DNA from 2 places in the Sphingomonas sp. SP5 genome. Region 1 is predicted to be linked to the other one. Evidence: riboswitches for the same ligand, from Rfam matches in the RefSeq annotation. Region 1 holds a riboswitch; the other holds the start of a gene.

Region 1 (14,969 bases):
GAGATGGGCCGCTTTCTCTTCGGCTCCACGATCGTCATGTTATTCAGGCAGGGAGCCATCCGCTTCAACGACGATTGGGCGCCAGAGCGAAAAGTGCGTCTGGGTGAAATGATGGGTCATCGCGCAGCCTGAATTGCCCGTCCGCTCGACAAGAGCAAGCAAACACCCAAAAACAAACATGAGTTTGACTTGGCTTGCCCTGACGGCCAGTCTCTTATTCTACCATCAGGGGGCGCCAACATGGTCTATTTGCTCAGCTTTGTTGGTGCGGTAATGGCGACGGCTTTTATCGTCGCGCTATCACGCCTGCTGCTCAACTTCTTCCTGCCGGAAGCGGGAAACAATATACCTTCACTCTGCTTGGGAATAGGTTTCTTGATAGGCCACTACTCGTTCAGCGGTTCGCTTGCCGATCCCGAAACCGCCGTGGCGATCACGAAGTTTTGCGGAAGCGCGATGTGCCTCATCATTCTCGGTGCAAGCATCCGGTATCGGGCGAACCGCATAAAAGTCGCCTGACCACCAGCTTTGCCGAAAAACAGACTGGCCGCTTCCAAGAATACGCCCATCATGCCGCATCATCACGAAGTGCCTTGAATGCATCGATAATCCGCCGTGCCTCCGCTGAAGGCTGTTTGCAAAAGTTCGAGACGTGTCAAATCTGGCTCACCAAGCGATGACAGCCACTTAGCTCGCTACCTCCGCCTTCATCCGGTGTGGAGCCGTTCGCCCGGCAGGTGCGGTTCGCTGGCTTGGTTCCATCCCGGGCCGCCACCCAGCGTCCGTCAGCGGAGAATGACGTCGGAGTTTCCGCGCGGCAGCATGGCCTGCCCTCCCGTGTGAAGCCTGGTTGACACCGCACCGCTCATGCCGATCGGTCCTGACCCGCTGCGCCAGCGGAACGGCTGCGTCCGGGCGTCAGTGCTCGCTGGTGATCGAGAACAGGTTCATGACGATGACGCCGCCGATGATGAGCGCCATGCCGATGAGCGCGGCGGCATCCAGTGTCTGCCCCTGGACGGCCCAGGCGATCGCGGCGACGAGGACGATGCCGACGCCGGACCAGATGGCATAGGCAATACCCGTCGGGATGGTGCGCAGAGCCAGTGACAGACAGTAGAAGGCGATACCGTAACCGGCCGCCATGATGAGCGTGGGAACCGGTCGCGAGAAACCCTCCGACTGCTTCAGGAACGACGTGGCGATCACTTCGCCGACGATCGCGATCGCGAGAAACAGGTAGTTCATGGCTTGCGCCTAGCAGCCAGGTCATCCGGCGCAATGGCGTCGGCACGCCCCCCATCGGACGGACGACACGCACACATGCAGGTCGCCGCTACGCCCATCGCTCCGCCTCTCGCCCAAATCGCGAACAAGCCGGCTCAACATATAAAGAAATCTTTATATCTCGATTGACAGTGCCGCCGGGCTGGTGTTGAAGGCGCGGGTCGAGGTTCCCCGCCTCAGGCGTGACGGCGGGGCTAAGACGGGAAGCCGGTGGCGCTCTTGCAGGGCGGAATCCGGCGCTGCCCCCGCAACTGTAAGCGGCGAGCGATGGTCCCATTTCGTGTCACTGATCCTCCGCAAGAGGCTCGGGAAGGCCGGGATCACCGCATTGACCCGTGAGCCAGGAGACCTGCCTTTCGACGCCATAACGTTCCTCGGACGGGGGTTCCTCCGGTGGATCGCGCTTGACGCAAGGTCCGCGACACGCGCGTGTCGGCACGGGCTTGCCCGTGCCTCGCGCGCTCTATCCTGCGGCTCACCCGTCTGCACAGTGCAGGTGAGTCATGACGAATAGCGGCTTCACGTTCACGATCAGCAGCATCCCGTTCGACGAGGGCTATCGCCCCGCCGACAACACGCGCACCACCACCAATTTCGCCAATCTGGCGCGCGGCGCAAACCGGCAGGAGAATTTGCGCAACACGTTGCAGATGATCGACAACCGCTTCAATTCGCTGGCGCATTGGGACAATCCCGCGGGCAACCGCTACGCGGTCGAACTCACGATCCTGTCCGCGGCACTGACGATCGATGCCGCCGATCCCGCCGACGCGTTTCCGCTGATCGAGATCCTGCAGACGACCATCGTCGACCGGACCACCGGCGAGCGGACCGACGGCATCGTCGGCAACAACTTCTCGTCCTACGTCCGCGACTACGATTTCAGCGTCGTGCTGCCCGAACACCTGCGCCGGCATCCGGAGGGCGGCGCACCCGAAGGGTTCGGCGATCTGCATGGCAATCTGTTCAAGCACTTCCTGAACTCGGCCGCCTATCGCGAGCGGTTCGCCAAGCCGCCGGTCATCTGCCTCAGCGTGTCGAGCAGCCGGACCTACCATCGGACCACGAACGAGCACCCCATCCTCGGCGTGGAATATCGCACCGACGATGTCTCCGCGACCGACGCCTATTTCGCGAAGATGGGCATGACGGTGCGCTACTTCATGCCGCGCCACGCCGTCGCGCCGCTCGCATTCTACCATATCGGCGATTTGATCGGCGATTACACCGCGCTGGAACTGGCCGGCACGATCAGCACCATGGAAACCTTCCAGAAGATCTACCGGCCGGAAATCTACAACGCCAATTCGGTCGCGGCCGCCCGCTATCGGCCCAGCCTCACCTATCAGGATTATTCGCTGACCCGCATCGTCTACGATCGCGAGGAACGCAGCCGGCTGGCGATCGAGCAGGGCCGCTTCGCCGAGGAACATTTCATCAAGCCGCATGCGGCGGCGCTCGATCGGTGGTCCGCACGCTGCCCCCGCTGACTTCCCGCGATCCACAAAGGTATTTTTCGACATGACGACCTTGTTGCCGACCACCACCGCAGGCAGCCTGCCCAAACCCGCCTGGCTCGCGCAGCCCGAAACGCTCTGGTCGCCGTGGAAGCTGGAGGGCGAGGCGCTGGCGGCGGGCAAGCGCGACGCGCTGCGCCTCGCGGTCGACGACCAGCGCCGGGCCGGAATCGATATCGTCGGCGACGGCGAACAAACACGCCAGCATTTCGTGACGACCTTCATCGAGCATCTCGACGGCGTCGACTTTCAGCAGCGCGAGACCGTCCGCATCCGCGACCGCTATGACGCGAGCGTGCCGACCGTGGTCAGCGCCGTCTCCCGCCCGCAACCGGTGTTCGTCGAGGATGCCCGATACCTTCGCGCGCAGACCGCCGGGCCGATCAAATGGACGCTGCCCGGCCCGATGACGATGATCGACACGCTGTACGACGCGCATTACCGCAGCCGCGAGAAACTGGCCTGGGAATTCGCGCTGATCCTCAACCAGGAGGCGCGCGAGCTGGAAGCGGCGGGTGTCGACATCATCCAGTTCGACGAGCCCGCGTTCAACGTCTTCTTCGACGAAGCGAACGACTGGGGCATCGCCACGCTGGAGAAAGCGGCGGAGGGGCTGCGCGCCGAAACCGCGGTGCACATCTGCTACGGCTACGGGATCAAGGCCAATACCGATTGGAAGAAGACGCTGGGCTCGGAATGGCGCCAGTATGAGCAGACCTTCCCCAATCTGCAGAAGTCGACGATCGATATCGTGTCGCTGGAATGCCAGAATGCGCGCGTACCGATGGACCTGATCGAGCTGATCCGCGGCAAGAAGGTGATGGTCGGCGCGATCGACGTGGCGACCGACGCCGTGGAAACGCCGGAGCAGGTCGCCGACACCCTGCGCAAGGCCTTGCGCTATGTCGACGCCGACAAGCTCTACCCCGCCACCAACTGCGGCATGGCGCCGCTGGCGCAGGACGTCGCGCGGGGCAAGTTGCGGGCGCTCAGCGCCGGCGCGGCGATCGTGCGGGCGGAGCTTTCGGCCTGATCGCCAGAGCGGTAGCGGTGTCGGGCGATGGCTTGACCGCATGGCACGCTGGGCCGACGCAGGGCCGATGAGCGATCCACGCGAAGCGACGCTGCTGCTGCTCTCGCGCCGGGCACCGGATGCGACGGTCTGCCCGAGCGAGGTCGCGCGCGCGATCGCGCCGGACTGGCGCGGCGCCATGCCGGCCGTGCACGCCGCGGTGGACGGGCTGGTCCGCGATCGGCTGGTGCGGCTGAGCTGGAAGGGTCGTAGGCTCGCGGCCCGATCCGGCCCCTATCGGATCGGTCGCCCCGATGGCGATTGAAGCGCATCCCCCCTCCCCCGCCGGCGGCGGCCGCGCTATCGCGCGACGATGGCGAGGAAGAAACGCTACCTGACCGCGACGATGGCCGACGGCTATGTGAAGACGATCGGCCCCACCGCGGCGCCGTTCACCCATTACTGGCGCATCGTCGCCCATCTGCACGGCGGCAAGACCGAGGTGTTCTGGGGCCACAGCAATTCGGCGAAAGAGGCCACGGGCAAAAAGGCGCTGATCGAGCAGGCGGCGCGGCGACACGGGTGGAAGGGCTTCGATTTCGAGGTGGTCGCACTCACCGAACACTGACGCCCGCGGGGCATCGCCCGATCCCCCAGCACATCCGGAAACGGGCGATCACCGCGGCCCCGCGCCGTCGAGCAGCGCGGTGATCGCGGCATGCTCGACCCTGAGGTGCTCCAGAAGCTGACCGCTCATCGCGATCATGTCCGCGCGATACGCCTGCCAGTCGTCGGCGACGTTCACATGCTGCCAGCGGCTGACGTAGCGGCCGAACGCCTCCCCCATCATCACGCATTCGCACTTCAACAGGCGGGCGGTAGCCGATCGCGCCTTGTCGCCGCTTTCGATGACCGGATCGAAGATCACGCCGTGCTTGAACCGCTGATAGCGCCCGAGCAGCTCGGACACGCGACCGCGATCGATCTGCAACAGCTCCGAAGCTTCGGTCCGATCCAGTTCGACCAGCGCGCGGGCGCAGGTGACGATCTGCACGGCCTCCGCGACGAACGCTTCCGCGTCCTCCTTTGCATTGGCGCTGAACTGCGGTGTTGGCGCGGCAACCGGGGCATCGAAGGTCATGTCGCGGACCGTGGGCTCGGTCGGTTAACGAACCTGACGTATCGGCGCGATGCGTACGGTTTCGTTCCCAATGCCGCGCAACCGGATCGGCATCGTTCCCGGTCCGGCACAAAAAAATTAATCCAGATCGATACTTCGGACCGATTCCGCTACCGCAACGTTACGCTCCAGCAATCAAAAAAGGGGCGCTCTTGATCATTCTTCATCTGGCGCTCGGCGGCTGCCTGAAGGCGCCGCCCGTCGATTTCGGCATCACGGCAGACACCGGTGGACATATCGCCTATGTGCTCGACGCCGCTCGCCACCAGGCGCTGCGTCCGGAGGTGGAGCAGGTCGTGATCGCCACCCGCCTGTTCGATGACGAGCGGCTCGGGCGCGCCTATGCGCAACCGCGCGAAGCGGCAGGCGACAAGGTCGTCATCGAACGCATCGCCGGCGCGGACCGGCGCTATCTGGAGAAGGAAGCACTGGGTGCGGACCTTGCCGCGTTCACCGCCGCCTTTTGCGACCACCTGGCTGCGGCACCGCGCCGGCCCGACGTCATCCATGCCCATTTCGCCGACGCCGCGGCAGTGGCGATGGCGGCACAGCGCCGCTTCGGCATCCCCTTCGTCTACACGCCGCATGCCCTCGGCATCGACAAGCGCGCGCACGGCGGCGCATGCCCGGGCCTTGATTCCCGTATCGCTGCCGAGAGGACCGCGATCGCCGCCGCCGCCGCGATCGTCGTCTCGACGCGGGAAGAGGCCGTGCGGCAGGTCGGCGGCTATGGTGTACCGCTCGGCACCCGCGTGCACGCGATATCGCCGGGCGTGCCGCGCCGCGATCTCGTTCCCACCGCGCCGACGCTGGCGGATCGGCTGGACGACTGGCTCATTTCCCCCGACCTCCCCATCATCCTCGCCGTCGCCCGCCCGGTCGAGAAGAAGAACCTCGCCGCCCTCGTCCGCGCCTATGCCGCCGATGCGGTGCTGCAAGGCGCCGCCAACCTCGTCATCCTCGCGGGCCAGCATGGCCATGCCTCCGACGAGGAACGCGCCGTCCTCGACGAACTGCATGCCCTCGCCGCCGCACCGGCGCTGCGCGGCCGGGTCGCGCTGCCGCCGCGCCACGACGCCGACGATGTCGCCGCCCTCTATGCACGGGCCGCACGCGGCGGCGTCTTCGTCAACCCGGCGCTGCACGAACCGTTCGGCCTGACGCTGGTCGAGGCCGCCGCCGCCGGCGTGCCGGTCGTGGCGACGCGCAACGGCGGCCCTGCGGAGATCGTCGACACCATCGGCCACGGGCTGCTGATCGATCCCCGCGATCCCGCCGCCATCGCCGCGGCGATACGAGCGATCATCACCGACGCCGCCCGGCACGCGGCCTGTTCGGCGGCCGCGCTCGCCGGCGCCGACGCCTATTGCTGGCATCGCTATGCGTCGGCGACCTCCGTCCTCTACCGGCACATCGTCAGCCCGAAGCTGCTCGCCTCCGACATCGACAACACGCTGACCGGCTGCCGCGACGGCGCCGCAGCCTTTGCCGCCTGGCGTGCGCGCTCGTCGCTGCCGTTCGTGGTCGCGACCGGGCGCAGCTTCGATGCCGCGCGCATGATCCTGCGCCGCTGGCGCCTGCCCCGCCCCGACGCGTTCATCGTCGACGTCGGCACCCGGCTGATGCTCGCCGACGGCCGCGGCGGCTGGCGTGCCTGCGACGATTACGCGCGTGCACTCGATGCCGGCTGGGACCGTGCCGGCGTCGCCGCCGCGCTCGCCCCGCTCGGTATCGAACCCCAGCCCGTCGCCACCGCCGGCCCGCACAAGATCAGTTTCTTCGGGACCGCCGCCGATGCGGAGCGGATCCGCGCCACATTGGCCGACGCCGCGCTTGCCGCGCGCGTCGTCTTCTCGCACGGCCGGCTGATCGACGTGCTCGCGCCCGCCGGCGGCAAGGCGCAGGCGATCGCCGCATATGTCGCGCGCCACGGCTGGACGCTCGCCGATTGCATCGCCGCGGGCGACAGCGGCAACGATGCGGATATGCTGGCGGCATGCGGCCACGCCATCGTCGTCGGCAACGCCAGCGACGATCTCGCCGACCTGCCGCGCCGCGCCGGCCTGCACCGCACGACAGCGCATCATGCCGCCGGCGTGCTGGAGGGGCTGGGCGCCCTGGGCCTTGATGCTGACCGCAACGCGCCACGCGCCGCCGCGGCCGGCGTGGCGGCGGCGGCATGATGCCGCCCTTCGGCTATTTCGTCCACCACCAGGGACGCGGCCATGCCGAACGCTGCGCGGCCATCGCCCATGCGCTGCCGCCGACGCGGCCGATGACGGTGTTCTGCGCACGCGACGACATCTTCCCGCCCTTGCCGGATCAGGTCGATATCGTGCGCCTGCCATCGCTGTTCGAACCGACCGGCACCGAACCGCAGACCATGGACTGGGTGCCGACGCCGCAGACGCTGCACTGCGCGCCGCTCGGCTGGCCCGGCATCCGCCGTGCGATGGCGACGCTGTCCGCGTGGTTCGACACCGCCAACCCCGCCCTGATGATCTGCGACGTGTCGGCCGAGGTCGCGCAGCTCGCCCGCATCTGTTCGGTCCCGCACGTGAAGGTGCTGCAGCACGGCGATCGCGACGATCCCGGCCACCGCGCCGCCTATGACGGCGCGGCCGGCCTGCTCGGCCCCTTCCACGCCGATCTCGCGCAGCCGGAATGGGATGCCGGGCTGCGCGCCAGGACGTGCTTCGCCGGCGGCCTCGGCGTCGACGTGCGCATGCCCGAGCGCGAGGTGGCGCGCCAGCGCATCGGCGTCGCGCCCGATGAAGAGATGATCCTGGTCCTGTCGGGCGGCGGCGGCGAGGGGTTCGCGCAAGCCCCGCTCGGCGTCGGCGCCCGCTCGCACCCGCAGGCCCGCTGGATCACCATCGGCAAGGTGCAGCGCGACTGGCACGCCACCGAACCCGCCAACATCGAACATCGCGGCTGGGTGGCCGATGCCGCCGACCATATCGCCGCCGCCGACCTCGTCGTCGCCTCCACCGGCAACACCACCTGCCAGCAGATCCTCGCGGCCGGCCGCCCCTGGCTGGCGATCCCCGAATGGCGCTATTTCGACGAACAGCATCGCAAGGCGGAGGCGCTCGCCGCCGCCGGCGTCGCCTGCGTCCGCCCGCACCTGCCCTCGTCGGCGCAAGGGTGGACGGCCGCCCTGGCGCAGACGCGCGCCACGCACCGGCCCGATCGCCAGCGCGCGATGATCGACGATGCGCCGGCCGATCGCGTCGCCTTGTGGCTGGAGGCGCTGGCCGACCGGCTGTGGACGCCGCCGCTCACCCCCCTTCCCCTGACCGCTATGGAGACCCGCCGCCCATGACCAACGTTTCCGTCGTCACGCTGGCAAAGGGCCGCGCCGACCATCTCGCCAATGTCGTCCGCGGCCTGTCGCTCCAGACGCAGACGCCCGTCGAGCTGATCGTGGCGGTGATGCAGGACGAATTGTACGTGCTTCCCGACGCCCCCTTCCCGATCCGCCAGATGCAGGTGACGGGCGAGGCATTGCCCCTCGCCGCCGCCCGCAACGCCGCGGCGCGTGCCGCGGTCGGCGACGTCATCGTCTTCCTCGACATGGATTGCATCCCGACGCCGCAACTCGTCGCCGACTATGCCGGCTTCGCGGGCGAGGTGGATGCGCTGCTGATGGGCGAGGTGATGTACCTCCCCGGCGGCGCCACTGCGGGGGAATGGACCTACGATGGCTTCGCCGCCGTGGCGCAAAAGCATTCGGATCGCCGCGGCCCGCCGCCACGGGGCTGGGAGGTCTGCGCCGACTATCGCTGCTTCTGGTCGCTCAATTTCGCGATGCGGCGGTCGACCTTCTTGGCGGTCGGCGGCTTCGACGAACGCTATGCCGGCTATGGCGGGGAGGATACCGACTTCGGCAAGACGCTCGATCAGGCCGGCGTGCCGATCGCGTGGATCAAGGGCGGCCTTGCCTACCACCAATATCATCCGCATCACATGCCGCCCGTCCACCATGTCGACAGCGTGGTGCGCAACGCCCAGCTGTTCGAGGCGAAATGGGGCTACCGGACGATGGGCCACTGGCTCCACGCCTTCCGCCTGATGGGCCTCATCGACGATGCGCCGGGCCGGCCGATCCGCATCCTGCGCCGCCCGGACGCAGGCGACCTCGCCCTCACCGGCCAGCAGAGCCACCAGCCCTATGCCAACACCGCCACCGTGCTGCGTCAGCTCGAGGCGGCTGCGCAGCAGGCCACGCCGCACGATCCCGTCGCCGCATGAGGATCGCGATCCTCGCGCATGTCCGACAGCGCATCGCGCAGCCGTTCGCCGGCGGCATGGAGGCGCATTGCTGGGAACTGGCCGCCGGGTTGCAGGACCGTGGCCACGACGTCGTGCTGTTCGCCTCGGGCGACAGCGATCCGCGCTTCGCCATCGATCCGGTGCTGGCCGAACATTACGAGCGCACCTTCCCTTGGGCGGAGCATCGCGGCTCGGCACCGCTGATCGCGCACCTCGACGCCGGCTATGCCGCCGCGTGCGACCGGATCGCCGCGGGCGGGTTCGACGTGGTCCACAACAACAGCCTGCATCGTTTCCCGCTGGAGCAGCGGCGGACGGCGGCGGTGCCGACGGTCACCTCGCTGCACGTCCCGCCCTATGATGCCCTGCACTGGTTCGTCGCGGCGAGCCCCTCGGCCCGGCATCGCCTGACCGTCACCTCGGCGCGGCAGCTTGCCGCCTGGTGGCCGGACGGCGCGCCGCCGCAGGCGTCGGTGCTGCACAACGGCATCTGCGTCGCCCGCTGGCCCTTCGTGGCGAACGGCAATGGCGAGGCGGTCTGGTGCGGTCGCATCACCCCCAACAAGGGGCCGCATCTCGCCGCGCAGGCGGCGCTCGCCGCAGGAGTCCGCCTGACCCTGTTCGGCGCCATCGAGGATCCCGATTACTGGGCCGCGCAGGTCGCGCCGCTGATCGGGCCGGGCGTCGCCTATGGCGGCCATCTCGATGGGCCTGCACTGGCCGGCGAACTCGGCCGAGCGTCGGTGTTCGTGTTCACGCCCTGCTGGGACGAACCCTTCGGGCTGGTCGCGGCCGAGGCCATGGCCTGCGGCCTGCCCGTCGCCGCCTTCGACATGGGCGCCGCGCGCGAGGTGATCGGCGAAGCTGGCGCCTTCGCGGCCGCCGGCGACGTCCAGGCCCTCGCCGCCGCGATCGGTGCGGCACGCGCCATCCCCCCCTCGGTTCCCCGCGAGCGGGTGCTGCGCCTGTTCACGCAGGACCTCTGGCTGAATCGCTGCGAAGCCCTGTACCACGAGGTCGCGGCCGGCGACACGCAGCTTGCCGCATGAGCGACGTCATCACCGCGCAGCGTAGCGCGCTCGACGCTCTCTATCGCGCTGCCATCGGACCGGGCGAGCGTTACGCCCTGCTCGACTTCCCCGATCACCCGAACGTCGGCGACAGCGCGATCTGGCTGGGCGAATGCGCCATGCTGCGCGCCGTGACCGGGAACGATCCGGCCTACGTCTCCACCTGGCACGACTTCGATGAAGCCGCGCTCCGCCGGGCCTGTCCGGATGGCGTCGTCTTCCTGCACGGCGGCGGCAACCTCGGCGATATCTGGCCGCATCACCAGCGCTTGCGCGAAACGGTGCTGACCCGGATGCGCGACCGGCGGGTCGTGCAGCTGCCGCAATCGATCCATTTCGACGATCCCGCCGCCGCGGCACGCTTCGCGCACATCGCCGCGGCGCATCCCGACCTGACGCTCTACGTCCGCGATCGCCCCAGTCTCGCGACCGCGCAGGCCTTCGTCGGCGCGCGTGCGGCGCTCGCGCCCGATTCCGCCTTCGCCCTCGGCCCGCAACCGCGCAGCGCCGCCGACCGGCCGCTCCTCGCGCTGCTGCGGACCGATGCCGAGCGTGTCGCGGACCGGGCCGGCCCACCCGCCGAAGCCGCACCCGTCGACTGGCTGGAGGATGAGGGCCACCTGCCCGATGACCGCTCAGAGCGGGCGGCCGCCCGTGTCGCGCGGGGCCTCGCCCTGTTGTCCCGCGGCGAGCGGATCGTCACCGACCGACTGCACGGCCACATCCTCGCCCTGCTGCTCGGCATCCCCCACGTCGTGCTCGACAACAGCTACGGCAAGGTCGGCGCCTATATCGATGCCTGGACCGCCGGCTCGCCGCTGGTGGCGCGGGCGGCGTCGTGGGCGGAGGTGGCGGCATCGCCCCGCATCGCCGCATGACCGCGCCGATCGAGATCAGCCTGCTGGTCTGCACCCGCAACCGCGCCGCCGCGCTGCCGGCGCTGCTGGCCTCCATCACCCGCGCCCTCGACCATAGCGCCCGCCGCACGATCGAGGTCGTGATCGTCGACAACGGTTCGACCGATGCCACCGCCGGCCTGCTCCGGACGTGGCGGGATGCGCAGCGCTGCCCCGTCCGCCTGCTCGGCGAGGATCGGCCGGGCCTCGCCCGCGCCCGCAATCGCGGACTGGGCGCCGTCTGCGGGGCGATCGTCGCGATGACGGACGACGATTGCGTCCTGCACGCGGCGTATTTCGAAGGCCTCGCGCGCTGCTTTGCGGAGGTCGGTTCCCCGGCGATCGTCGGCGGGCGCATCCTGCCCGGCGACGCCCGCGACCTGCCCGTGACGCTGAAGCTGGAGGATCATCCGATGGTCGCGCCGCCGGGCACCTTTCCTGGCGGGTTCGTGATGGGCGCGAATCTCGCCATGACCGCCGACGTCCTGTCGCGCGTCGGGGGCTTCGACGAACGCTTCGGGGCCGGCGCGCCGTTCATCGCGGCCGAGGATACCGACTTCCTCTTCCGCGCCCTCGGCCTCGCTATCCCCCTGCACTATGATCCGCGCTTCGTCGTCGATCACCATCACGGCCGCCGTGACATCGCCGACGAGACCCGCCTGCTCGCCGGCTACAGCTTCGGCGATGGCGCCCTGTACGCCAAGCACGTCCTCACGGATCGGCGCGTGATGACCTTCCTCTACCGCGACGTGGCCAGCCTGTGGCTCGACGTCACCCGTCCCATCACCGCGCACCGGGGCATCACCCATTTCCGCGCATTCTGCCTGTGGCACCGGATCAGGGGCTTCCTAGCCTTCGCCCTGCGCCGCCGGGAGACCACCGCACCCAAGACTGACATCTCAGACACAAAACCAAGTAAAATAACAGCTTAACATCACGCCGCAGTGCCAAACCGATAAATGCCCCCAGCACCTGCCAAGATCACAACATCCCCCGGCAATTCTTTTTCGCCGCCTCTGCTTCCGTTTCGGCCGAAAGGCGTTCTGCCTGCCATGAAACGGCCGCGCACAACAGGGAAAGCAGGGGCGTTGTCCGCCGACATCGGCACGCTCCACCACCACGACGCCGATCACTCCATGATCCGCAGCGATCCGGCGCAGGGCGGCCACCCGACGCGGCGCGCCTCGCCCGGCAGCCCTGACGCATGACCTCGCCGATCGCCGACTACGCCCTCATCGGCGACGGCCGCACCGCGGCCTTCGTGTCCCGCAACGGCTCGATCGATTTCCTGTGCCTCCCCAGCTTCGACAGCGACGCCTGCTTCGCGGCGATGCTGGGCGACGCCGGCGATGGCTGCTGGCGGATCGCGCCGACCGGGTTCGTCCACACCGTGGAGCGGCGCTATCGCGGCGACACGCTGATCCTGGAAACCGATCACGCGACCGACACCGGCACGGTGCGCGTCACCGACTTCATGCCCTGGCATGACGGCGAGCCGATCATCGTGCGCATCGTCGAGGGGCTTGCCGGCGAAGTGGAGGTCGCCTCGCTGCTGCGCCCGCGGTTTGACTACGGCCGTGTAGCGCCGTGGATGCACGCCGCAGACGATGCGATACTGGCGGATGCCGGGCCGCACCAACTGGTGCTCCACGCCCCCTGCCCCGCCGCCATCGCCAATGGTCAGGCGCGGGCCACCCTGCAGGTGAAGCGCGGCGAACGCCACGCCTTCTCGCTCGCCTACGCACCATCGCATGAAGCGCCGCCGAAGAAGCCCGACGCGCCCCGCCTGCTGCGCGCCACCGACAAGGCCTGGACCGACTGGATCGGCCGCTTTGACGCGCCCGATCGCTGGGCGGCCCCGCTGCGCCGCTCGCTGCTGACCCTGAAGGCGCTGATCGACCGGCGCACCGGCGGGCTGGTCGCCGCCGCGTCGATGGGACTGCCCGAGGTGCCCGGCGGGGCGATGAACTGGGACTATCGCTATTGCTGGCTGCGCGACGCCACCTTCACGCTGACCGCGCTGCTCAACGCCGGCTTCCAGGACGAGGCGGTGCGCTGGCGCGACTGGATCCTGCGCGCCATCGCCGGCGATCCCGCCGACATGCGGATCATGTACCGCATCGACGGCGGTCGCCGGCTCGACGAATATGAGGCCGGCTGGCTCTCCGGTCACGCAGGCGCCCGCCCGGTGCTGGTCGGCAACGCCGCCTGCGGCCAGACGCAGCTCGACGTCTATGGCGAACTGATCGACAGCTTCCACGTCGCCGCGCGCGCCGGCGTCGCGAGGACGCCGCGCGACATGGCGGTGGAGATCGCGCTGATCGAGCATCTGGAAGGCGCTTGGGACACGCCCGGGGCGGACATCTGGGAAAGCCGCGGCGATCCGGGCTGCTACACCTATTCGCAGGCGATGGCCTGGGTCGGCATCAACCATTTCGTTGAAAGCGACGCGCTGCGCGCGGCGGCAGGCGACGAACTGGTCGGCCGGATGCGGGCCTTGCGCGGGCAGATCCACGACACCGTCTGCGCGCGCGGATATTCCGCAAGCCGCGGGCATTTCGTCCAGCGCTACGATGGCGACGCGCTCGACGCCTCGCTGCTGCTCCTGCCGCTGGTCGGTTTCCTGCCGGCCGACGACCCCCGCATCGCCGGCACGATCACCGCCGTCGAGCGCGAGCTGATGGACGGCGGCCTGGTACGGCGCAAGGCGGCGCGCGGCGACGGGCATGACGAGGGCGCGTTCCTCGCCTGCTCCTGCTGGCTCGCCGACTGCATGGCGATGCAGGGCCGGCGGGACGAGGCGGCGACCATGCTCGACCGGGTGATCGGCCTCTCCAACGATGTCGGCCTGCTCAGCGAGGAATTCCACGTGCCGACCCGCCGCCTGATCGGCAACCTGCCGCAGGCGCTGACCCATCTCGGCGTCGTCAACACCGGCCTGTTCCTGTCGCGTCCGGTGGTGCAGCGCGGCGCCGCCTAGGCGGACGGAACCTCGATCCCGCAATCAGTCAGGAGTGCAACATGGGCAAAGTCGTCGTCGTCACCGGAGCCGGTGCAGGAGTGGGCCGGGCTACCGCCGAGAAATTCGCCAGCGAAGGCTATGACGTCGCCTTGTTGTCGCGCGACCCCGGCCGCCTGGATCGCGCGGCGGCGGAGCTGCGTCGCCACGGCGTGCGGGCGTTGCCGATCCCGACCGACGTCGCCGATGCCGCGGCGGTCGAGGCGGCGGCCGATCGGACCGAGCGCGAACTCGGCCCGATCGACGTGTGGGTGAACGTCGCCATGGCGACCGTCTTCTCGCCGGTGTCCGAACTGACCGCGGAAGAGGTGGAGCGCGGCACCAAGGTCACCTATTTGGGTCAGGTCCACGGGATGATGAGCGCGCTCAAGCGGATGCGCACCCGCCGCGGCACGATCGTCAACGTCGGCTCGGCGCTCGCCTATCGATCGGTGCCGCTGCAATCGGTCTATTGCGGTGCCAAGGCCGCCATCCGCGGCTTCACCGATTCCCTCCGGTCGGAGATCATCCACGACAAGATCGACGTCCACCTGACCGTGGTCGATCTGCCTGCGGTCAACACCCCACAATTCGACTGGGCGCTCAACAAGATGGGGCGCAAGGCAAGGCCGGTCGCGCCGATCTACGAACCCGAAGTGCCCGCCCGCGCGATCTATTTCGCCGCCACCCACAAGCGCCGCGAGCTGTGGCTCGGCTTCTCCAGCATCAAGGCG
Region 2 (14,969 bases), on a different contig from region 1:
TGACGTGCGGCAGCCACAGCATGCCGATCCCGGCGAGCACCAGGCAGGCCGCATGCAGGCTCGCCGCGCCGATCCGCTTGGCGAGCGGCACCATCGCAAAGGCGGCGACGAAGGCGACGGCATTGTACCACGCCGCCATCTCGCCATTGGTCAGCACCGCCGAATGGAAGCCGGTCGAGGTGGCGACATTGGTGCCGTACACCGACCGGCCGATCGCATAGATGACGTACGCCCAATAGGCCGCCATCGCATACCATTGGAACAGGCTCATCAGAGCCAGCTTGCGCATCGCCACCGGCATGTCGCGGATCGCCGCACCGATCTCGGCGAGTACCGCGCCCGGCGTCTTGGGCTCGGCGGCGATGCGGGCGCGCTCGGCGGTGGTCAGCGGCAGCTCGGGGACCCGGCGGATCGACCAGACGATCGTCCCGAAGCTCAGCGCGGCGCCGACCATGAACGCGATCCGCGCGGTATAGGGGATGTTGTGCGCGTCGACCCAATCCTGGTTCATCCCCGCCCAGACGAGCAGCGACGGGGTCAGGAACGCGAGCATCTGCGCAAGGCCGGTGAACGCCGACTGGGTGAGGAAGCCGATCTGGTGCTGGTTGGCGTTCAGCCGGTCGGACACATAGGCGCGATAGGGCTCCATGGTGATGTTGTTGCCGGCATCGAGGATCCACAGCATCGACACCGCCATCAGCAGCGACGACGACAGCGGCATGCAGAACAGCCCGATCGCGCACAGCAGGGCGCCGACCAGGAAATAGGGCGTCCGCCGCCCCCAGCGGGAATCGGTACGATCGCTCATCGCGCCGATCAGCGGCTGGACGAGCAGGCCCGTGATCGGCCCCGCCAGCTGCAACAGCGGCAGCGATGCCTCCGCTGCGCCCAAGTAGCTGTAGATCGGCGCCATGTTGCCCTGCTGCAGCCCGAAACTGAATTGCAGCCCGAGGAAACCCAGATTCATCTCAAGCACCCGTCCCAACGACAGCTGCGGCTTGGAGTCAGGCATGCGCATCGGCGTCCTCTCTGGCGATGGGCCCGTCTCCGGCGAGCTTGTGCGGCATCGTACCATCATCCGCTGCAAACACAACAATCGATTGCAGCTATCCTTCCTCTCCCGACGGCAGCCAAATGGTGGAGGGGGGGCAGCGATGCCATTGACCGGACAGGACGTAGCTTGCCCCCCTCCGTCACGCCTTCGGCGCGCCACCTCCCCCTGGCGGGGGAGGATCGGAGTGCTGGAATCGCTGCAACGGCAGCATCAGGCCGGCGACCACGAAATAGGTCGCGTCCGCCATCCCGGCGACCGCCTGATTGAGGCGCCCCGCGGCATCGCGGAACCGGCGGCCGAGCGGGTGGTCGGGGACGATGCCCATGCCGACCTCGTTACTCACCACGTATACCGGCACCGGCGCTCGGGATAAGGTCGTCAGCAGATCGGTGGTGCGCGCCGCGATGTCATGCTCGCCAAGCATCAGGTTCGACAGCCACAGGGTCAGGCAGTCGACCAGCACCGCGCCTTCGCCGATACCGCCGATCGCCTCGGGCAGCGCCAGCGGACATTCGATCGTCGTCCAGCGTGTATCGCGATCCGCGCGGTGGTGCGCGATGCGCTCACGCATCTCGTCGTCATGCGCCTCTGCCGTAGCGAGATAGTGCAGCGGTCCCGCATGCCCCTCCGCCGCACCTTGCGCCAGCCGGCTCTTGCCGGAGCGTGCGCCGCCCAGGAACACCATCGTCGCCATCTTGCCTTCGTCTCCCCATCGCCCTAGGGGCGCCGACGCGACAGGTTCCCAGAGATGGGATGAAAAGGGAACCCGGAAGCGAGCCGCGCTCGCCATCCGGGGCTGCCCCCGCAACTGTGACCGGCGAGCCTTTGCTCCTTCCGCGCGCCACTGGATCTCACGATCCGGGAAGGCCGGGCAAGGCGACGACCCGGGAGCCAGGAGACCTGCCCGTCGCGGTTGTCCTTCGTGCCGACGGGGTGTGCGGTGCGATCGAGGTGTTCCTCGCGTGACGACGGTGTTGGGGGCGTTGCGTGGGCGGACCGGTTCCGGCTGCCGCGGCGTCGCGTCCCCGTTGTTGAACGACGACGAGGGAAACCATCGTGACGAAATACGCCTATCTGATCCTGCTGCCGTGCATCGCGGCGGCGACGCCCGCATTCGCGCAAAGCGCGCAATCCACCACCGGCCTCGAACAGGCGGCCGATGCCGGCAGCGACATCCTGGTCACCGCCAACCGCGCCGCGCGGCCTGCCGATACCGTCGGCCAGTCCGTGACGGTGCTCGACACGCAGACGATCGAACAACGCCAGGCGGTGGTCGTCTCCGACCTGCTCCGTCAGACGCCGGGCGTCACCGTGACGCGCAACGGCGGCGTCGGCACCGCGACCTCGGTCAACATCCGCGGTGCGGAAAGCGACCAGACGGTGGCGCTGATCGACGGCATCAAGCTGAACGATCCCTCCTCGCCCGGTGGCGGCTTCAACTTCGGCAACCTGCTCATCGGCAACATCGCGCGCATCGAGGTGCTGCGCGGCGCCCAGTCGGTGTTGTGGGGCAGCCAGGCGATCGGCGGCGTCGTCAACCTCATCACCCGCCAGCCGACCGAACAGCTGAGCGTCAACGCCCGCGCCGAAGGCGGCTGGCACGAGACGGGGCAGGGCTTCGCCAACGTGTCGGGCAAGGCCGGTCCCGTCTCGGCCAGCCTCGGCGGCGGCTATTACACCACGGACGGCATCTCCGCCTATGCGCCGGGCACGGAGCGCGACGGCTATCGCAACTATGCCGCCAACGGCAGCCTCGGCATCGCGCTCGCATCGGCGGTATCGGTCGATCTGCGCGGTTTCTACTCGAACGGCCGCACCGATATCGACGGTTTCGGTCGGGACAGCCGCGAATATGGCGACAGCGAGCAATGGACGGGCTACGCCGGCCTCAACGCCGCGCTGTTCGACGGCCGCCTGCGCAACCGCTTCGGCTATGCGCACACCGACAGCAACCGCCGCAACTTCGACCCCGACGGTACGCCGCAGGAAACCTTCTACGGCAAGGGGCGCAACGACCGCATCGAATATCAGGGCACGGCCGACGTCACCTCCGCGGTGTTCGCGACCTTCGGTGCCGAGCGCGAGGTGTCGCGCTTCACCACCACGAGCTACGGCGGTCCGCAGACACGCGGCCGGGCGCGCATCTTCAGCGTCTATGGCCAGCTGGCGGTGACGCCGGTCGCCGGGCTGACCGCGACGGGCGGCATCCGTCACGACGACCACAACATCTTCGGCGGCGCCACCACCGTGTCGGCGAGCGGCGTCTGGTCGCCCAACGGCGGCGCCACCGCCTTCCGCGCGAGCTATTCGGAAGGGTTCAAGGCGCCGACGCTCTACCAGTTGCAGAGCGAATACGGCAACGCGCTGCTCGACCCGGAACGCTCGCACGGCTGGGAGGCGGGCGTGACGCAGAAGGCGCTGGGCGGCGCGGTCGAGGCGAGCGCGACCTATTTCCGGCGGACCTCGTTCGACCTCGTCACCTTCGTCTCGTGCGCCCCGCCGCTCACCGGCATCTGCGCCGGACGGCCGTTCGGCACCTATGACAACGTCGCGCGTGCGCTGGCGCAGGGTGTCGAGGCGACGCTGCTGCTGCGCCCGGTCGAGGCGCTGACCTTCAGCGCCAGCTACACCTATCTCGACGCCAGGAACCGCTCGACCGGCACCGCCAACTTCAACCGCGCCCTGCCGCGGCGACCGGACAACAGCGTCACGGTGAACGCCGATTACCGCTGGCCGTTCGGCCTAACCACGGGCGCGACGATCACCGCGGTCGGCGACAGCTTCGACAACGCCTCCAATGCGCGCCGCCTCGACGGCTACGTCATCACCGACGTGCGCGCCGCCTTCCCGGTCGGCCGCCATGTGGAAGTGTACGGGCGTATCGAGAATGCCTTCAACGAACGCTATCAGACGATCTATCAATATGGGCAGCCGGGGCGCGGTGCCTTTGGCGGCATCCGGCTGACCTATTGATGATCGACGCATCCGTCCTCGCCACCTTCACCGCCCATGGCGGACGGGTGGCGGCGGCGCGCGCGGCTTTCGGCGGCGAGAACTGGATCGACCTGTCGACCGGCATCGCGCCGTGGAGCTGGCCGGCCGAGACGGTGCAGCCGGCGCTCGACCGGCTGCCCGAACCGGATGAGCTCGCCGCGCTGGAAGCGGCGGCGGCACAGGCATTCGGCGTTGCCGATTCCGCATGCGTGGTGGCGGTGCCGGGCACCGACCTCGCGATGCGGCTGCTGGCGCCTTTGCTGGGTGCAACCTGTGCTGCCGTGCTGACGCCGGGCTATGCCGGTCACGCCGCGGCGTGGCCGCATGCGACCGCGATCCCGCACGTCACGCCGGACGCGGTCGCTGGTTGCGACCTCATCGTGCTCGCCAGCCCCGCCAATCCCGATGGCCGCGTCACCGATCCGGCACTGTTGCGCACGCTGGCGCGCGACAGGATCGTGGTGGTGGACGAAGCCTATGCCGATCCCGAACCGGGGCTCGCCGCGCAGGCGTCGGACCGGCTGGTGGTGCTGCGCTCGTTCGGCAAATTCTATGGCCTGCCCGGATTGCGGCTGGGCTTCGTCATCGCCGGCCGAACCGTTGCGGACCGGTTGCGCGCGATGCTGGGCGATTGGCCCGTCACCGCGCCCGCCATCGCGATCGGCACCGCCGCCTATCGCGACGCCGCCTGGCGCGCCAGGCAGCAGGCGCGGATCGTGGAGGCGGGCGCGATGCTCGACCGCCTGCTCGGCGATGCAGGGTTGACGATCGTCGGCAGCGCGTCGTTGTTCCGGCTGGTCGCACACCCACGCGCGCACGACCTGTTTGCGGCACTGGCGCGGCATGCCATCCTGACCCGTCCCTTCGCCGACGCGCCCGACCAGCTGCGCATCGGCCTGCCACGCGGTGCCGCCGCGCTCGCCCGTCTCGCCGCTGCCCTGGAGTCGTTTTCCCGATGACCGATACGCCCGACGAACACGCCCGCCACAACGCCCGCATGGCGCGCCTTGCCGCCGCCCGTGCCAAGATGCAGGCGCGTCGCACGCTCGAACGCGGGCTGCTGATCGTCCACACCGGCAACGGCAAGGGCAAATCCTCCTCCGCCTTCGGCATGGCGATCAGGAGCATCGGCTGGGGGCTGAAGGTCGCCATCCTGCAATACGTCAAGGGCAAGTGGGAAACCGGCGAACGCACCTTTTTCGAGGCGCACCCCGACCTCGCGACCTTCGAGGTGATGGGAGAGGGCTTCACCTGGGACACGCAGGATCGCGCGCGCGACATCGCCGCCGCGCGTGCCGCGTGGGAACGGTCCAAGGCGATGATCCTCGATCCCGCGTTCGATTTCGTCATCCTCGACGAACTCAACATCGTGCTGCGTGACGACACGCTGCCGATCGACGAGGTGGTGGCGTTCCTGAAGGAGCGGCCGCTCACCAAGCACATCTGCATCACCGGCCGCGGCGCCAAGCCCGCGCTGCTCGAGATCGCCGACCTGGTCACCGACTTCACCGAGGTGAAGCACCCCTACCATGCCGGGTTCAAGGCGCAGAAGGGGGTCGAATATTGATGCGCCGCCTGCTCGCTCTTGCCGCGCTGCCCTTGCTCTCCGCCGCGCCGCCGCAGCCGCACCTGCCGCGGATCGTGTCGATCAACCCATGTATCGACGCCGTGCTGATGCAGGTCGCCGATCCCGAGCAGATCGCCGGCATCAGCCACTATTCGCAAGACCCACGCGCGACCTCAATCCCGCTTGCCCAGGCGCGCCGCTTTCGCGCCACGTCGGGCACCGCCGAGGAGGTGGTGGCACTCGCCCCCGACATGGTCATCACCGGCCCGCACGTCGAACCGGCGACGATCGCCGCGCTGCAACGGATGCATATCAAGCTGGTGCAATATCCGGTGCCGGATACGGTCGCCGACAGCGAGGCGCAGGTGCGCGACATCGCGCGGATCGCCGGCCACCCCGCCCGCGGCGAGGATCTGGCCGATCGCATCGCGGCGGCCGCCACTCCGGTGCGGGGGGCACGCGTGCCGGCGCTGATCTGGCAATCGGGAGGACTGGTGCCGGGCGGCGGCACTTTGCCCGACGACCTGCTGACCCGCGCCGGCTTCCGCAACATGAGCGCCACCTATGGCCTCAAGAAATGGGACGTGCTGCCGCTCGAATATCTGATCGCCACGCCGCCGCGCGTGCTGCTGTCGGTAGGCGCGGCCGAAGTCGGCGAGGACCGGCTGACCTCGCACCCGGCAGTGCGGGCGCTGGGGCAGCGGATCAGGATCGCGCCCTATCCCGCCCGGCTGATGAACTGCGGCGGCCCGACGATCATCGCGGCGATGGCGCGGCTGCGCCAGGTGCGCAAAGGAATGGGAGCATGACCCGGCTCAATCTTTCGCTCGTCGTCCTGCTGCTGCTCGCCGCCGCGCTGTCGGTCGCGGCGGGCAAGGTGTGGGTGCCGTGGGATGCCTGGACCGCCGCCGACCCGCGCTCGATCATCATCGTCGAACTGCGCCTGCCACGTACCGCGCTGGCGCTGCTGGTCGGTGCCGCGCTCGGCCTGTCGGGGGCGGTGATGCAGGGCTATCTGCGGAATCCGCTGGCCGATCCGGGCCTGTTCGGCGTGTCGTCGGGCGCGGCGCTGGGGGCGGTGCTGTCGCTCTATTTCGGCTATGCGGCGCAGGCCTGGCTGCTGCCCGGCTTCGCGCTTGCCGGTGCCGCCGCGACGATGGCGCTGCTCGCCGTGATCGCCGGCCGATCGGGCAGCCTCATCCTCTTCACCCTCGCCGGCATGATCCTCACCAGCATCACCGGCTCGCTGACCGCGCTCGCGATCAGCCTTGCGCCGACGCCGTTCGTCGCATCGCAGATCGTCACCTGGCTGATGGGCGCGCTGACCGATCGCAGCTGGAACGATGTCGAGGTCGCCCTGCCGCTGATGGCGGTGGGGGCGGTGCTGCTCGGCACCACGGGGCGCTCGCTCGATGCGCTGACGCTGGGCGAACCGGCGGCGCGGTCGATGGGCGTCGATCCGGGCCGCCTGCAAGGCGTGGTGATCGCCGGCATCGCGCTGACCGTCGGCGCGGCGGTCGCGGCGGCGGGCGTGGTCGGCTTCGTCGGGCTGATGGTGCCGCATCTGGTCCGCCCGCTCGCCGGCAGCCGGCCCTCGGCGATCCTGCTGCCCTCCGCCTTGGCCGGCGCGCTGCTGGTGACGATCGCCGATAGCCTGGTGCGGATCGCGCCGACGGTCAGCGAGTTGCGGCTCGGCATCGCCATGTCGATGCTCGGCGGCCCCTTCTTCTTCTATCTGCTGATCGCCATGCGCCGGAGGCTCGCATGAGCGTGCTCGCCGCCGAAGGCCTGTGCCTGTCGCTCGGCGGCAGGCCGGTGCTCGACGACGTCAGCTTCGCCTTCCGGCGCGGGCGGGTGACGGCGCTGCTCGGGCCGAACGGCGCGGGCAAGAGCACGCTGCTCGGCTGCCTCGCCGGGCTGCGCGCACCCGATGGCGGGCGGGCGACGCTGGATGGCGCAGAGGTGCGCGGGCTGGATCGGCGTGCGCGCGGGCGGGCGATCGGCCTGCTGCCGCAAGCCGCCGACGTCCATTGGGACATCGACGTCGCGACCCTGGTCGGCCTCGGCCGCCTGCCGCATCGGGGCCGCTGGGGCGAAACCGATGCCGATCGCGCCGCGGTGGCGCAGGCGCTCGCGGCGACGGACATGACGGCGCTAGCGAGCCGCGGTGTCGAGCGCCTGTCCGGCGGCGAGCGCGGTCGGGCGCTGCTGGCGCGCGTGCTGGCGGGCGAGCCCGACTGGCTGCTCGCCGACGAACCGCTCGCCAGCCTCGACCCCGCGCACCAGCTCGACGTGGCCGACCGGCTGCGCGCCGTCGCGGCGGCGGGTGGCGGAGTCGTGCTGGTGCTGCACGACCTCAACCTCGCCGCGCGCATCGCCGACGATGCGGTGCTGATGCGCGATGGCCGCGTCGTCGCGGCGGGCGCGGCGGCGGAGGTGCTGACCGCGCCGCGCATCGCCGAGGCCTATGGCGTCGCGGTGGAGATCGGCGTCACCCCGGCGGGGCAGCGCTTCATCCTGCCGCTGGCGCGGTGAGCCATGCCGCGCCGCTGCTCGCCATGCTGATCGCGGAGGCTGCACTCGGCTATCCGCGGGCGTGGCCGCATCCGGTGATGGCCGTCGGCGCGCTGATCGCGGCAGGGGAGCGCGGCTGGAACCACGGCGGCGCGTGGCGGCAGCGGAGCGGGGGCGTGGCGCTGCTGCTGCTGCTGGTCGCGCTGTCGGTCGGGGTCGGCCTGGCGATCGAACGCTTGGCGGGCGACGGCTGGGGGCCGATCGCCATCGTCGCGATCGGCACCACCGGCCTGGCCCAGCGCAGCCTCCACGATCATGTCGCCGCCGTGCTGGTGCCGCTCGCGCGCGGCGACCTCCCGGCAGCACGCGCGGCGGTGGCGATGATCGTCGGGCGCGATACCGAGGCGCTGGACGAGGCGGGCGTCGCCACCGCCGCGATCGAGAGCCTGGCGGAAAGCTTTTGCGACGGCGTCGTCGCCCCCGCTTTCTGGTTCCTCGTCGCCGGCCTGCCGGGGCTGTTCGCGGCCAAGGCGATCAATACCGCCGATTCGATGATCGGCCACCGGACGGCGCGCCTCCTCCGCTTCGGCTGGGCGGCGGCGCGCGCCGACGACCTCGTCAACTGGCTGCCGGCGCGCCTGTCGGGCGTGCTGATCTGCTGCGCCGGGCGGCGCGGGTGGCGGACGATGCTGCGCGATGCGCCGCATCACGCCTCGCCCAACGGCGGCTGGCCGGAGGCGGCGATGGCGGGGGCGCTCGGTCGGCGGCTGGGCGGCCCGGTATGCTACGATGGCGAGCCGGCGCCGCGCGCGATCCTCGGCACCGGCGCCGCGCCCGATGCTGCGGACCTCGCCCGCGCCCTGCGGGTCTATCGCATCGCCTGCCTCCTGCTGTGGTGCCTGGTCGGAGCGCTCGCATGGCTGGGGTGATGCTGCAGGGCACGGGATCGGACGTCGGCAAGTCGGTGCTCGTCGCCGGCTTGTGCCGCGCACTCGCCAACCGCGGCCTGACCGTCCGCCCGTTCAAGGCGCAGAACATGTCGAACAACGCCGCCGTGGCGGCGGGCGGCGGCGAGATCGGTCGGGCGCAGGCGTTGCAGGCGATGGCTGCGCGCGTCGCCCCCGGCGTCGACATGAACCCCGTCCTGCTCAAGCCGCAGAGCGACCGCACCGCGCAGCTGGTCGTCGCCGGCCGCGTGCGCGGCACGCTGGCGGCGGGCGACTACCGCCGCCGCAAACCCGAATTGCTCGCCGAGGTGCTCGCCGCCTATCGCCGCCTGTCGCATGCCGCCGATATCGTCGTGGTCGAAGGCGCCGGCTCGCCGGCCGAGATCAACCTGCGCGCCGGCGACATCGCCAACATGGGCTTCGCGCGCGCAGCGGGCGTGCCGGTGGTGCTGATCGGCGATATCGATCGCGGCGGCGTGATCGCATCGCTGGTCGGCACCCATGCCGTCCTCGATCCCGAGGATGCGGCAATGATCCGCGGGTTCGTGGTCAACAAGTTCCGCGGCGATCTCAGCCTGTTCGACGACGGCCTCGCCGCGATCACCGCCCGGACCGGCTGGCCGAGCCTCGGCGTTGTCCCCTGGCTGGCCGATGCGGCGCGACTGCCGGCTGAGGATGCAGTGGCGCTTGGGCGTGACGGCGGGACGGGTGCCGGGCCGCTGATCGCGGTGCCGATGCTGTCGCGCATCGCCAATTTCGATGACATGGATGCGCTCGCCCACGAACCCGGCGTGCGCCTCATGATGATCCCGCCGGGCCAGCCGCTGCCCGGCGACGCGGCGCTCGTCATCCTGCCGGGGACCAAGGCAACGATCCCCGACCTCGCCTTCTTCCGCGCGCAGGGCTGGGATGGCGATCTTGCCGCGCACGTCCGCCGCGGCGGACGCGTGCTCGGCATCTGCGGCGGTTACCAGATGCTCGGCCGCACGATCGCCGACCCGCTGGGGCTGGAGGGACCGGCCGGGACGGTCGCCGGGCTCGGCCTGTTGCCGGTCGATACCGTCCTTACCGCAGCCAAGCAGACGCGCGCGGTGACCGGCCGCCTCGCCGCCTCCGGTGCGCGCATCGCCGGCTACGAAATCCACGCCGGTGTCACCACCGTTGCAGACGGCGCTGCGCCGTGGCTGCATCTCGACGACGGGCGCGTCGACGGCACGTCGGTGGACGATGGACGGATCGCCGGCTGCTACCTCCACGGCCTGTTCGACCGGGCGGAGGCCCGCGCGGCGCTGGTCGCGGAACTCGGCGCGGCATCGGACGGGCTCGATCGCGTCACGGTGATCGACGCCGCGCTCGACGCCATCGCCGCGACATTGGACCGCGTGGTCGATATCGATGCGTTGATCGCGCTCGCCGGGGAAGCCGCATGACCGAAGACGACATCTGGACGCATCTCGACGCCCTCGCCAAGCCGCGGCGCAGCCTCGGCCGACTGGAGGCGCTGGCGGTGCGACTTGCCCTGACGCAGCAACGGCTCGATCCGCGCACCCGCCCGCGCCGCCTCGTGCTGTTCGCGGGCGATCACGGCTGCGTCGCCGACGGCGTGTCGGCCTGGCCGTCCGATGTGACCGGGCTGATGGTCGCGACCATCCTCGCCGGCCGCGCCACCAGCAACGCCCTGGCGGCGGCGCACGGTTGCGACCTGCGGCTGGTCGATGTCGGCGTCGCCGCCCCGGCACCCGCCGATCCGCCTGCCTTCTACCGATCGGCGCGGATAGCGCCGGGTACCGCCAGTCTCGCGCATGGGCCTGCCATGGATGCAGCCGGCTTCGATGCCGCCTGGGGGATCGGCGCGGACGAGGCGGAGCGCGCGGTCGACGATGGGGCCGCCGTACTGATCGCCGGCGAGATGGGGATCGGCAACACCACCCCCGCCGCGGCGCTGACCGCGCTGCTGGCCGGTGCTCCTGCGGCAGAGGCGGTCGGCAGCGGCGCCGGTGCGGATGCGACCGTCATGGCGACCAAGTCGCGCATCGTCGCGGCCGCGGTCGCGCGCACGCGTCCGTTGCTCGATCACGATCCCCGCGCCGCCATCGCCGCCGTGGCGGGTTACGAGATCGCGGCGATGGCCGGCTTCTTCGCCCGTGGAGCCGCACGCGGCGCGACGCTGCTGCTCGATGGCTATGTCGCGACCGCCGGAGCGCTGATCGCCGAACGGCTGGCGCCCGGCACCGCACGCGCGGTGATCGCCGGCCATTGTTCTGCCGAGCCGGGGCATGGCGCCGCCCTGGCGCATCTCGGGCTCGCGCCGCTGCTCGACTGGGGTATGCGGCTGGGGGAGGGGAGCGGCGCGCTGGTGGCGCTGCCCCTGCTCGATGCCGCCGCGGCGCTGCTCGGCGATGTCGCGCGGCTCGATGCGATCGGCGCGGATCGACGCGATTGAGCCTGCGTGCGCCGCTCTGGGCGCCGCCGCTGCTGGCGGTGCAGTTCCTCACCCGGCTGCCGGTGCCGTGGCTCGACCGGCTGTCGGCGGAGGCGGCGCGCGACGGCCTGTCGCGCGCGATGGCGTGGTTTCCATTGGTCGGCGCCGGTATCGGCGTCGTCACCGCTACCATCTTCGCTGTCGCCGGTCTGCTGTGGCCGCCTTTGGTCGCCGCACTGCTGGCGCTGGTGGTGGAGGCGCTGCTCACCGGCGCATTCCATGAGGATGCGGTTGCCGACTTCTGCGATGCGTTCGGCGGCACCGCGCGCGGCGCGGATGCGCTGCGCATCATGCGCGACAGCCGGATCGGCAGCTATGGCACATCGGGGCTGGTGCTCGCTGTCGGCGTGCGGCTCACCGCGATCGTCGCGCTGCCGCCCGCATGGGCCTTCGTTGGCATCGTCGCCGCCGCGAGCATGGGGCGATTATGGGCGGTGCTGCTCGCCGCGCTGGTGCCGCCGCCGGCGGACGGGGAGGGGCTTGCGGCGCGGATCGGCAGCGGCCTGCCGCGCGCACGGGTGGCGCTCGCCGTAGGCCTGACGCTGCCCGGCGTGCTGCCGTTGCTCTGGCTGCGGCCGATGGCGCTGGTGGCGAGCGCGATGATCGGCGCCGTCTTCCTCCTCTGGCTCGCCCGGTTCCTGCGCGCCCGGATCGGCGGCAGCACCGGCGATTGCCTGGGTTTCGCCGCCTATATGGGGCAATTGACGGTGCTGCTCGCCACGGCGGCCGCATGACCGCACGGGTCCTGCTCGTCCGCCACCCGCCGGTGGCTAAAGCCTGGGCGGGGCGCTGCTACGGCCGATCGGAGATGGGCTGGAGCCGCGCCGGCACCGCGCTGGCGCGCACGCTCGCGGTCGCGCTCGCTGCGCAGGCGCCGGCGTGCATCGTCCATTCCGGCGCCCGGCGCACGCGGCAGCTGGCGGATCGGGTCGCCGCCCTGGTCGGCTGCCCGATCGCGGCCGATCCACGCTGGCTCGAACGCGATTTCGGGACGTGGGAGGGGCGAAGCTGGGATGCGATCTGGCGCGAGACCGGCGACCTGATGGATGGCATGATGACCGATCCCGCGGGTTTCCGTCCCGGCGGCGGCGAAACCGGCGCCGATCTGGCCGCCCGCGTCCAGGCGGCGTGGCAGGCGCTGCCCACGGCAGGCGACACGCTGGTCGTCGCCCATGGCGGCCCGATCGCGGCGATCCGCACCTGGCTGGCCGGGGAACCGCTGGATCGCATGGTGGCACACATCCCGCAGTTGGGCGAGGTGGTGGTGCTGCCCCGTCAGTCGTCGATGCCGAAATTCAATCCGCGCGACACGCTGGGATCGACGACCGCGATCAGCAGGTAGGCGAAGAACTGCCGCACCCGCTGCACCGGGCCGGTATGCGCCTTGTACCACGCCTTGGTGACGGGCTGCGACCGCGCGATCTCACCCTCCACATAGCCGCGGACATGGTCGGCGAAGGCGCGGTCCTGCACGCGGAACATCAGTTCGAGGTTGATGAACAGGCTGCGCATGTCGAAATTCGCCGAACCGACATGCACCGCATCGTCGATCACGTACAATTTCGTGTGCAGCTTGGTCGGCTGGTATTCGAACAACTGCACGCCCTTGCGCAGCAGCCCGGCATAGGTGAAGCGCGCCGCCGCGATCGTCGCATTGTTGTCCGACTTGGCGGCGGTCACCACCCGCACCTTGGCGCGCCGCCGCCCGGCCCTGTCCAGCCGGCGCAGGATCGTCGGCGACGGCGTGAAATAGGCGGCGATGATGTCGATCCGCTTGCCGCGCTTCAGGTCGTCGCGCACCGCCCGCGCCCAGGGCGACAGCCGCCGCGTCGGCCCGCCGATCAGCCAGCGCGTCGCGCCCTTGCTCTCGCTCCACCGTGCCAGCGCCTTGTTCAGCGGGCGGACGCGGCCCTTGGGGCTCTGCAACCAATCGTGCAGCGCGTCGAAATAGCCCGCCAGCCGACCCGCCGCCGGCCCTTCGATCAGCAGGCCGAGGTCGCGCCACGCTTGCTCGGCCGGCGTGCCGAAATAATCGTCCTCGACGTTGAAGCCGCCGACGATGATCCGCTGCCCCTCGGCGCCGGCATCCGACAGCGCCAGCTTCTGGTGGTTGCGCAGCAGGTAGCGCCGCCCGAATCGCGGCGAGAAGCGGCACACCGAGACGCCCGCCGTGCGCAGGGGGGCGTAGAAATCCTCGTCCGTCTCGCTGCCGAACCCGTCGACGATCAGCGCCACCGCCACGCCGCGCTCCGCCGCCGCGATCAGCGCGGCGTTGACGCGCCGGCCGGTCGCATCGTCGGCGTAGATGTAATAGAGGATGCGCAGGCTTTCGCTCGCGCCTTCGATCAGGGCGAGCAGTGCATCGAGTCGCCGCGGCCCGGTGTCGAGCAGCGTCAGCCGATTGCCGTCGACATCGAAGGTCGGCTGGGTGGCGGGCGCGTCCATCGGCGATGCTGTGGGGGCTGGGCCGGCGCCGCACAAGCCGATTTTCTTGACTTGGCCGCTGTCCACGCTTAGGTCCCCGCCTTCACTGCATCGGTATTTGCGAAGGAAAGCGTCCATGGCGCGCGTAACTGTCGAGGATTGCGTCGACAAGATCCCCAACCGCTTCGACCTGGTCCTGTTCGCCGCGCAGCGCGCGCGTCAGATCTCGGGCGGTGCGGAACTCCTGCTCGATCGCGATCGCGACAAGAACCCGGTCGTGGCGCTGCGCGAGATCGCCGACGAGCTGGTCCGGCCGGACAATCTGGAAGAGGCGGTGGTGAACAGCCTGCAGCGCGTCCAGATCGACGACGATGATGAAGTCGATGCCGTCGGTTCGCTGTCGGCCTCGGCCGAAGCACTGCGCCTGACCGCCGCCGCGCCGCCGCGCAACCAGAATTTGGGCGCCGATTACGACGGCTAAGCATGAGGCAGCGGATCAGCGTGGCTGATCCGCGGTCGCCGAATGCCGGCCAGTGGGCTGCCAAGCCCGACTGACGACGCGGCTTCGCCGCGTCGTTTGCGTTTGGATAATCCTCCCTCGCTTTAGCGGGGGAGGGGGACCGTTCGCCGAGGCGAATGGTGGAGGGGGCGGTTCCGCGAGCACCACGCTGATGCCTGGTCTGCTCTTCCGCCAGCATTGTGGGTAACCCCACAGCGAGTAGCGATCGCCACCGTCATCCCGGCGAACGCCGGGACCCATGGATTCGCACGGCCTTTGAGGTGCGGAAGGACGGCCGCGTACCCGCCGCGGCAAAGCCGCGTCGTCAGTCGTCGCGTGCCGCGACGCTGGCCGGGGTAGGTCCGCGGCGCGGATCAGCCCTGCTGATCCGCTGACCTGCCCTTGAACCCCTGCGCCACCACGAACCATTCCACCGATCCCTTGCGGCTCGATGGCGGCTTGGCGTGCTTCACGCTGGCGAAGTTGCG

What was found. Region 1 has a riboswitch for cobalamin ahead of AC4GY7_RS10695 (DUF1852 domain-containing protein). Riboswitches for the same ligand answer to the same signal wherever they lie in the genome.
Region 2: it holds a riboswitch for cobalamin, as region 1 does, so the genes downstream of both, AC4GY7_RS15180 (TonB-dependent receptor plug domain-containing protein) here and AC4GY7_RS10695 (DUF1852 domain-containing protein) in region 1, are expected to answer to the same signal.

Annotation. Positions count from the first base shown of each region.
Region 1 is NZ_JBZFLF010000003.1:592,119-607,087, reverse strand. Features, by position in the region: gene asd (archaetidylserine decarboxylase) at 1-132, shown strand, start outside; gene AC4GY7_RS10705 (hypothetical protein) at 241-519, shown strand; gene AC4GY7_RS10700 (DMT family transporter) at 919-1,248, opposite strand; cobalamin riboswitch at 1,435-1,658, shown strand; gene AC4GY7_RS10695 (DUF1852 domain-containing protein) at 1,791-2,777, shown strand; gene AC4GY7_RS10690 (methionine synthase) at 2,809-3,837, shown strand; gene AC4GY7_RS10685 (DUF3253 domain-containing protein) at 3,878-4,141, shown strand; gene AC4GY7_RS10680 (hypothetical protein) at 4,190-4,444, shown strand; gene AC4GY7_RS10675 (hypothetical protein) at 4,493-4,957, opposite strand; gene AC4GY7_RS10670 (HAD family hydrolase) at 5,149-7,179, shown strand; gene AC4GY7_RS10665 (glycosyltransferase) at 7,176-8,321, shown strand; gene AC4GY7_RS10660 (galactosyltransferase-related protein) at 8,318-9,250, shown strand; gene AC4GY7_RS10655 (glycosyltransferase) at 9,247-10,320, shown strand; gene AC4GY7_RS10650 (polysaccharide pyruvyl transferase family protein) at 10,317-11,219, shown strand; gene AC4GY7_RS10645 (glycosyltransferase family 2 protein) at 11,216-12,169, shown strand; gene AC4GY7_RS10640 (glycoside hydrolase family 15 protein) at 12,442-14,217, shown strand; gene AC4GY7_RS10635 (SDR family oxidoreductase) at 14,259-14,969, shown strand, end outside.
Region 2 is NZ_JBZFLF010000006.1:135,556-150,524, reverse strand. Features, by position in the region: gene AC4GY7_RS15190 (MFS transporter) at 1-1,018, opposite strand, end outside; gene cobU (bifunctional adenosylcobinamide kinase/adenosylcobinamide-phosphate guanylyltransferase) at 1,194-1,748, opposite strand; cobalamin riboswitch at 1,774-1,976, shown strand; gene AC4GY7_RS15180 (TonB-dependent receptor plug domain-containing protein) at 2,111-4,027, shown strand; gene AC4GY7_RS15175 (aminotransferase class I/II-fold pyridoxal phosphate-dependent enzyme) at 4,027-5,007, shown strand; gene cobO (cob(I)yrinic acid a,c-diamide adenosyltransferase) at 5,004-5,615, shown strand; gene AC4GY7_RS15165 (ABC transporter substrate-binding protein) at 5,615-6,424, shown strand; gene AC4GY7_RS15160 (FecCD family ABC transporter permease) at 6,421-7,383, shown strand; gene AC4GY7_RS15155 (ABC transporter ATP-binding protein) at 7,380-8,150, shown strand; gene cbiB (adenosylcobinamide-phosphate synthase CbiB) at 8,147-9,058, shown strand; gene AC4GY7_RS15145 (cobyric acid synthase) at 9,046-10,506, shown strand; gene cobT (nicotinate-nucleotide--dimethylbenzimidazole phosphoribosyltransferase) at 10,503-11,519, shown strand; gene AC4GY7_RS15135 (adenosylcobinamide-GDP ribazoletransferase) at 11,516-12,292, shown strand; gene AC4GY7_RS15130 (histidine phosphatase family protein) at 12,289-12,900, shown strand; gene AC4GY7_RS15125 (phospholipase D-like domain-containing protein) at 12,834-14,003, opposite strand; gene rpoZ (DNA-directed RNA polymerase subunit omega) at 14,119-14,463, shown strand; gene AC4GY7_RS15115 (RlmE family RNA methyltransferase) at 14,856-14,969, opposite strand, start outside.